Regions from separate parts of the Neorhizobium sp. T25_27 genome, predicted to be linked through region 3. Evidence: predicted binding sites of a transcription regulator. Region 3 holds the regulator's gene; each other region holds the start of a gene.
What was found. Region 3 encodes LexA, which represses DNA repair genes until DNA is damaged. Its sites were predicted from a motif close to TGTTCNNNNTGTGTTCNG; they were not measured.
Positions count from the first base shown of each region.

Region 1 (2,199 bases), on a different contig from region 3:
CGCCTTCATGTCGATGCGGCCGATCATGCGGTCGCCTTCGAGCAGTGGGAAAACGTAGTAGCCGTATTGGCGCTTCGGCTCCGGCACGAAAACCTCGATGCGGTAGAAGAAGTTGAACAGCCGCTCGGCCCGGTCGCGGTTGCGGAGCAGCGGATCGAAGGGGCTGAGCACGCGCACGCGGGCCGGTGGTTCGGGGATGTCCCCAAGGTTTTCGGGAAAGCCGAGGAAGGCGAAGGACGGGCGGGGCTTGCTGCCGTCGGCGGCCTCGATCAGCACCTCGGTCAGTTCGCCGCGATGGGTCTTCACCCATTCCTTTGCCTCGTCCGGCGTGACCAGATCGAAAAAGGCGGCAAGTTCTCCGGAGGTCGCAAAACCGAGGCGGGTCATGGCGCCGCGGCAGGCCCAGTCGATGAATTCCTCGTGGCTCACTTCCGGCTCGTGATGCTGCCGCGGGATCACCCGTTCCATCAGGTCGTAGATCTTCTGGAAGTTGACGCGGCCGGCGATTGCCAGTTTGCCGGTGTGCCAGTAATATTCGAGCGCCGTCTTGTTCGGATGCCAGTTCCACCAGCCGCCGGACTTGTGATCCTCCTGCTTCATGTCGCGGGACATGATCGCGCCGTTTTCGGCGATGTGCTGGAAGGTCTCTTCGAAGGCGGCGTCGAACCCTTCGCCATGCCATTTCCTCCAGCGTTCGGCGAGGATCGGCTCGCGGCGGCGAAAACGGTGTTTCCAGTAGCGGAAGAAGCTGGCCGGAATGATCGAGGCGTCATGCGTCCAGTGTTCGAACAGCTCGCCGTCCTTTTCCAGAAGCGCGGTCAGGTGTTCGCGCCGGTAGGTCTGGTTGCGCGAAAACAGGATCATGTGGTGGGCGCGCTCGACGGTGGCGATACTGTCCACCTGGACGAACCCGAGATCGTCGATGAGCTGCAGCAGGCCGGCTTTGGTCAACGCGCGGCCGGGCGGTTCGCAGAGCCGCTGCCGTTCGAGGAAGATCTTGCGGGCCTGATCGTTCGGAATGAGAATCGCCATGGCATCTAGACTAGGATACCGCCGCGCCGGATTCAATGTTCACGTTCGGTTCCGCATTCCCCTTCCCCATCTTCCGGTCTATAGACCGCTGAACATCGAGGGACAGGCTTGGATATCCGTTTCGAACAGGCAGAAGCTCGTTTCGAGGGGCGCACGGTGGTGCATCCGCTGACGCTTCGCTTGAGCGAGCGGCGGATCGGCGTGATCGGCCTGAACGGCTCCGGCAAGACGACATTCGCGCGGATGATCAACGGGCTGGTGCTGCCTGCCACAGGCCAGGTGACCGTCAACGGGTTCGATACGGTCAAGGACGGCGACAAGGTCCGCGGCCAGGCCGGCTTCATCTTCCAGAACCCGCAGAACCAGATCATCCTGCCGATCCTCAAGGAAGACATCGCGCTGGGGCTGAAATCGAGAAAACTCTCGAAGGCGGATACGGAGGCGGCGGTCGAGGCGGTACTTGCCCGTTTCGGCATCGCCCATCTGGCCGACCGGCGTGTGCATGAACTTTCGGGCGGAGAACTGCAGCTGGCAGCACTCGCCTCGGTTCTGGTGACCCGACCGGATATCCTGATCATGGACGAACCGACCAACCAGCTGGATCTCAGGAATCGCGATCTCGTGGAGAGAACGATCCAGGGGCTCGACGAAAATGTCGTCGTCATCAGCCATGACCTCGGCCTGATCGCCGATTTCGACCGGGTTCTGCTCTTCCATGAGGGCCACCTCGCCAATGACGGCGCGCCGGCCGAGGTCATCGCCCGCTACCGCGAGCTTGCGGCATGAAGACGCTTTACGTGGAAGGCGATACGTTTCTGCACCGGCTTTCGCCGCGGGCGAAGCTTCTCGGCCTTGCGGCACTCAGCCTCCTGCTTTTCGTCATCCATTCCCCGGCTGTTCTTGTCGTCGCGGCCATTCTCGGCGGCATCGTCTACTCGTCGCTCCGGCTCGGATGGCGCCAATCCTGGCTGCGGCTGCGGCCGATCCTGCTGACCATCGCCATCGTCGCGATCTTCACGCTTGTCCTCAACGGCCGAGACGATGCACTGGTCGTCGTCACGCGGCTGACGGCCCTTACCCTCTTCGCCGCGGCGGTGACGGCGACCACCAGCACCGGCGATTTCATCGACGAGATCACCCGCCTTGCCATGCCGCTGGAGCGGCTGG
Region 1 covers NZ_PVBJ01000004.1:224,131-226,329, reverse strand. The annotation lists gene C5J24_RS14375 (winged helix-turn-helix domain-containing protein) at 1-1,032, opposite strand, end outside; gene C5J24_RS14370 (energy-coupling factor ABC transporter ATP-binding protein) at 1,141-1,818, shown strand; gene C5J24_RS14365 (energy-coupling factor transporter transmembrane protein EcfT) at 1,815-2,199, shown strand, end outside.
Region 1: the regulator LexA is predicted to act here: its motif matches at 1,069-1,086, upstream of C5J24_RS14370 (energy-coupling factor ABC transporter ATP-binding protein).

Region 2 (2,199 bases), on a different contig from region 3:
AACCCGGCAATTCATGGCGGACTGGATCAACCGGACATTGTCGTAAACCCAGCCGGTAATATTCCAGTTGAAGTAGCGTTATGGCCTTACCGGTTCACTAGGCTGATCTGAAATGGTTACCGGCCTTCAAGCCTGGAGAATTCTCACGGTTGAGATTTTCAAACGAGTAGAAGCCTACGCGGAAAACTGCAAATGAAACAAGGTTAGTCGAGCGCGTGATCTTCGACCTCGACTGCCAGTCGCTTGTCGTGGGTATCAAGCGACGGCCCTTTGGTTACTGCCCTGGACTTAAACAACTCCGTCAAGTTCGAGCCTCAGATCATAATGGAGCCGTGTGGCGTCGTGCCTCCGGATAACGCACCGCCGGCGGTCCGACGGCTTGACCTGCGCCTCGCTTCTCGGCTCGCTGGTCTTCTTGAAATCACGCTTGGCACGGTATTTTGAGAGATTGTCGCCCATGCTCAGCGGCTCGACACACGGAGCGCACCGGCGTCTCCAAGACTGCGCTCGACGGCGGTGACTTGGCTGGATGCGATATCCACCGAGACCTCGATCTCGCCTTCGAGAGGCACGTCGCGACGGGCGCCCTCTTCATGGGAGACATCGCCGCCCGACGGCGCCGAGCCGACGGAATTGCGGTCGGTTGCCGACTGAATAAAGATGTCCGGCCTCGATATGCCGTGCTGCTGAACCAGATGTTCGACGGCAAGATCGGCTGCTTCGCGTGTTTCGAAAGTGGCCCGGATTGTCGTAGTGCTGTCGTCCGCCATTGGGTGTCTCCCGATGTTGATTTCCACAGGATGTGAATGCCTTCGGTGGCGGCTGGTTTCGATCGCAGTGAGAAGACGCCGTCGAATTCGGTTGATATCGCACGTAAGCCTGCTATGTTCTCTTTTTGTTTCGACTCGAATTCCGAGGGCCGATCTATCGTGATCCTAAAGCCGCCATGGACGAGATGAACTCAACCCCGGTCCGGAAAATTATACATGTGGACATGGATGCCTTTTATGCCTCGGTCGAGCAGCGCGATAATCCGGACCTACGTAACAAACCGATTGCCGTCGGTGGCTCGGCCGCCCGCGGTGTAGTGGCAGCGGCAAGCTATGAGGCACGAAAGTTCAGCGTTCACTCGGCAATGCCATCTGTGACTGCCAAGCGCAAATGTCCCGAGCTGATTTTCGTGCCTCCGCGCTTCGACGTCTACAAGGCTGTGTCGCAGCAGATCCGCGAAATCTTCGCCGAATACACGCCCCTCATCGAGCCGCTTTCGCTCGACGAGGCTTATCTCGACGTTACCGAAAACCTCAAGGGCATGGAGATCGCCACCGAGATTGCGTTGGAGATCCGCGCCAGGATCAAGCTGGTCACCGGCCTCAACGCCTCGGCCGGGATTTCCTACAACAAGTTCCTCGCCAAGATGGCGAGCGACCTCAACAAGCCCAATGGACAGGCAGTCATCACGCCGAGGAACGGGCCGGCCTTCGTTGAAGTCCTCCCGGTCAATAAATTCCATGGTGTCGGACCGGCAACGGCCGAAAAGATGCATCGGCTCAGAATCGAAACGGGCGCGGATCTGAAAGAGAAGACGCTTGAGTTCCTGGTGGAGCATTTCGGCAAGTCAGGACCGTATTTCCATGGCATCGCCCGCGGTATCGACAATCGCCAGGTCAAGCCGGATCGGGTGCGCAAATCCGTCGGCGCGGAAGACACATTCTCGCAAGACCTCCACGCCTTTGAGCCTGCCCGCGAAGGGCTTCAGCCGCTGATCGAAAAAGTGTGGGGTTACTGCGAGGCCAATGACATTGGCGCCAAGACGGTGACGCTAAAGGTCAAATATGCCGACTTTACCCAAGTCACCCGCAGCAAGACGGTCCCTGCACCCCTGTCGGCGATCACTGATTTTCAGGATCTGATCGGCCTGCTTCTCACGCCGATTTTCCCACTGAAAAAAGGGATACGTCTGCTCGGCGTCACCCTGTCCTCGCTGGAGCGGCAAGCACCGTCTGCGGAACCGCAGCTAAGGCTGGCGCTTTAGACCGCCAGTCTTGTCCAACCAGGAGGTTGGGCGTTGGACCCGAAAGCGCGCTCCAGCTGAAGCCGACGCTGGATGTGAGGATCGGGAGGGAGGCTGGTCCAGGCATGCCTCGACGCTAGGAGTGATACGTATCGCCTTCAAGAATGCCGGAGTGGAATTCATCT
Region 2 covers NZ_PVBJ01000003.1:354,644-356,842, forward strand. The annotation lists gene C5J24_RS11865 (alpha/beta hydrolase) at 1-46, shown strand, start outside; partial or broken gene C5J24_RS11870 (DNA polymerase ligase N-terminal domain-containing protein) at 207-459, opposite strand; gene C5J24_RS11875 (hypothetical protein) at 462-770, opposite strand; gene dinB (DNA polymerase IV) at 947-2,035, shown strand.
Region 2: the regulator LexA is predicted to act here: its motif matches at 886-903, upstream of dinB (DNA polymerase IV).

Region 3 (2,199 bases):
ACGGGACGATGGTCGCACTTGTAGACGGGGAAGGGGTGACCATCAATCGCGCCCGCCCGCCCGACTTCGTCTACGACCAATGGAAGAGGGCGCTTCTGCTCGGCGATCCCACCAGGCCTGAAATGTCGCCATCCAGGGACAAGCCCCCCGACGACATGCCGTCCGGCGAGAAAACCAACGAGCGCCGCGAACTGACTCCGCAGCAACTGGAAACGGCAAAGTCGAGGATAAAACAGGCGCCTGTCGGCCGCTTCACCTGCGAGCCGACGGCCTGGTGTGCGGCAAGCACGGGCAAGGGCATCGTTATCGCTGTCGAGGACGGCCGTTATGCGGGTGCCGCCTGCGACGCCGCCAGTCTTGTCATTGCGCCGCGTGCCCGCTTCGACCAATGCCGGTCCGGCGCCCTGATGATCAACGGTGCCACGCTTCGCAAGACGGGTGCCCTGGAGATTTCCCTCAACGGCGCGACCGACATTCGGCGCTGGCAGATCCGTGCCGCCATGGCGGGCGCAGACCGTCCCTGGAGCCGGCACCGCCACTATGATTGGCGAAGCCAGGGTTTCGATAGTTCATTGCCGGAACCGCTCCGGCAGATGATCAGTGATACCGGCGGATGAGGCCGACGAGCTTGCCCTGGATCTTCACCCGGTCCGGCCCAAAGATGCGGGTTTCGTAGGCCGGGTTGGCGGCTTCGAGGGCGATGGAGGCGCCGCGGCGGCGGAAGCGCTTCAGCGTCGCTTCCTCGTCGTCCACCAGCGCCACGACGATGTCGCCCGGATTGGCCGTATTGCTGTTGCGGATGATCACGGTATCGCCGTCGAGAATGCCGGCCTCGATCATCGAATCGCCCTTGACCTCGAGCGCATAATGTTCGCCGGAACCGAGCATCTCGGCAGGCACGGCGATGTCATGCGTGTTGTTCTGGATCGCCGAGATCGGCACGCCGGCAGCGATGCGGCCCATGACCGGAACGGTGGTGGCGTTCGGCGAATCGTCGTTGGCGGCGGGTTTCTGAGGGGCTGCTACCGGCTGCGGCTTGCCGAGGCTGCCTTCGATGACGCTCGGCGAAAACCCGCGCCGCGGCTGCATGCTGGGCGAGTAGGCTTCCGGCAGCTTGATGACTTCGAGCGCCCGGGCCCGGTTTGGCAGGCGGCGGATGAAGCCGCGCTCCTCGAGCGCGGTGATCAGGCGGTGGATGCCGGACTTGGACGCGAGGTCGAGAGCGTCCTTCATTTCGTCGAATGACGGCGGGATGCCGGATTCCTTCATGCGTTCGTGAATGAACAGAAGCAATTCCTGTTGTTTGCGCGTGAGCATCTTTTGGCACCCTCAGAGTCGGAAACAAATCCAGAACGGACACTATATGTTCCATATGTGTTCTGCAAGTCCCTAAATTTCTGTGAAGTATGATGATTTTTTCTTCATAGATGCGTGCCAGATATCTCGGGTCTCACCACTTGCGCGGCGCGAGCCCGCTGCCAAAGTAGCTTTGCGATTCCAATTCCGGGGGCCCTCGCGTGAACGCAAGACCAATCGATCATCTCGTGCTGCCGGTGGCGGGACTTACCGCTGCGCGTTCCCGGCTCACGAAGCTTGGTTTTACAGTTGCGCCCGACGCTTTTCATCCTTTCGGCACAGCCAATGCTTGTGTATTCTTCTCGGATGGCAGCTATCTGGAGCCGCTGGCTGTTGCCAATCGCCGTCATGCAAGCGCCGCCGCCAAACGTGGCAACGTTTTTACCGCACGCGATCTGGCCTTCCGCAAGGGACGCGACAGGCAGGGCTTTTCGGCGCTCGTTGTCGCCACGGGCGACGCGATGGCCGATCACGCGCGTTTCAAGATGCGCGGCGTCTCGGCAGGCGACGTGCTGGAATTTTCCCGTGGGATGACCTTGGCCGACGGTTCCGAAACCCAGGCGAGCTTCCGGCTGGCTTTTGCCGGTGATGACCGGGCGCCCGACTTCCTGATGTTTTCCTGCCAGCGGATCAATCCCCTGCCGGCCGATCGCAGCGAACTGGAGCACCATTCCAATGCGGTCATGGGACTGAGCAAGATCATCCTGTCGGCATCGGCGCCCTCCGATTTCGCGCCCCTGGCCGAGCAGGTGCTGATGACGAAGGCCAAGCCGGAGGCTGCTTCGCTCGAGCTTGCGGCGGCCAATGCCGGCATTCGCATCCTGCAGGATCACGAACTCGAGG
Region 3 covers NZ_PVBJ01000001.1:1,241,836-1,244,034, reverse strand. The annotation lists gene C5J24_RS06175 (ComEC/Rec2 family competence protein) at 1-617, shown strand, start outside; gene lexA (transcriptional repressor LexA) at 598-1,317, opposite strand; gene C5J24_RS06165 (VOC family protein) at 1,518-2,199, shown strand, end outside.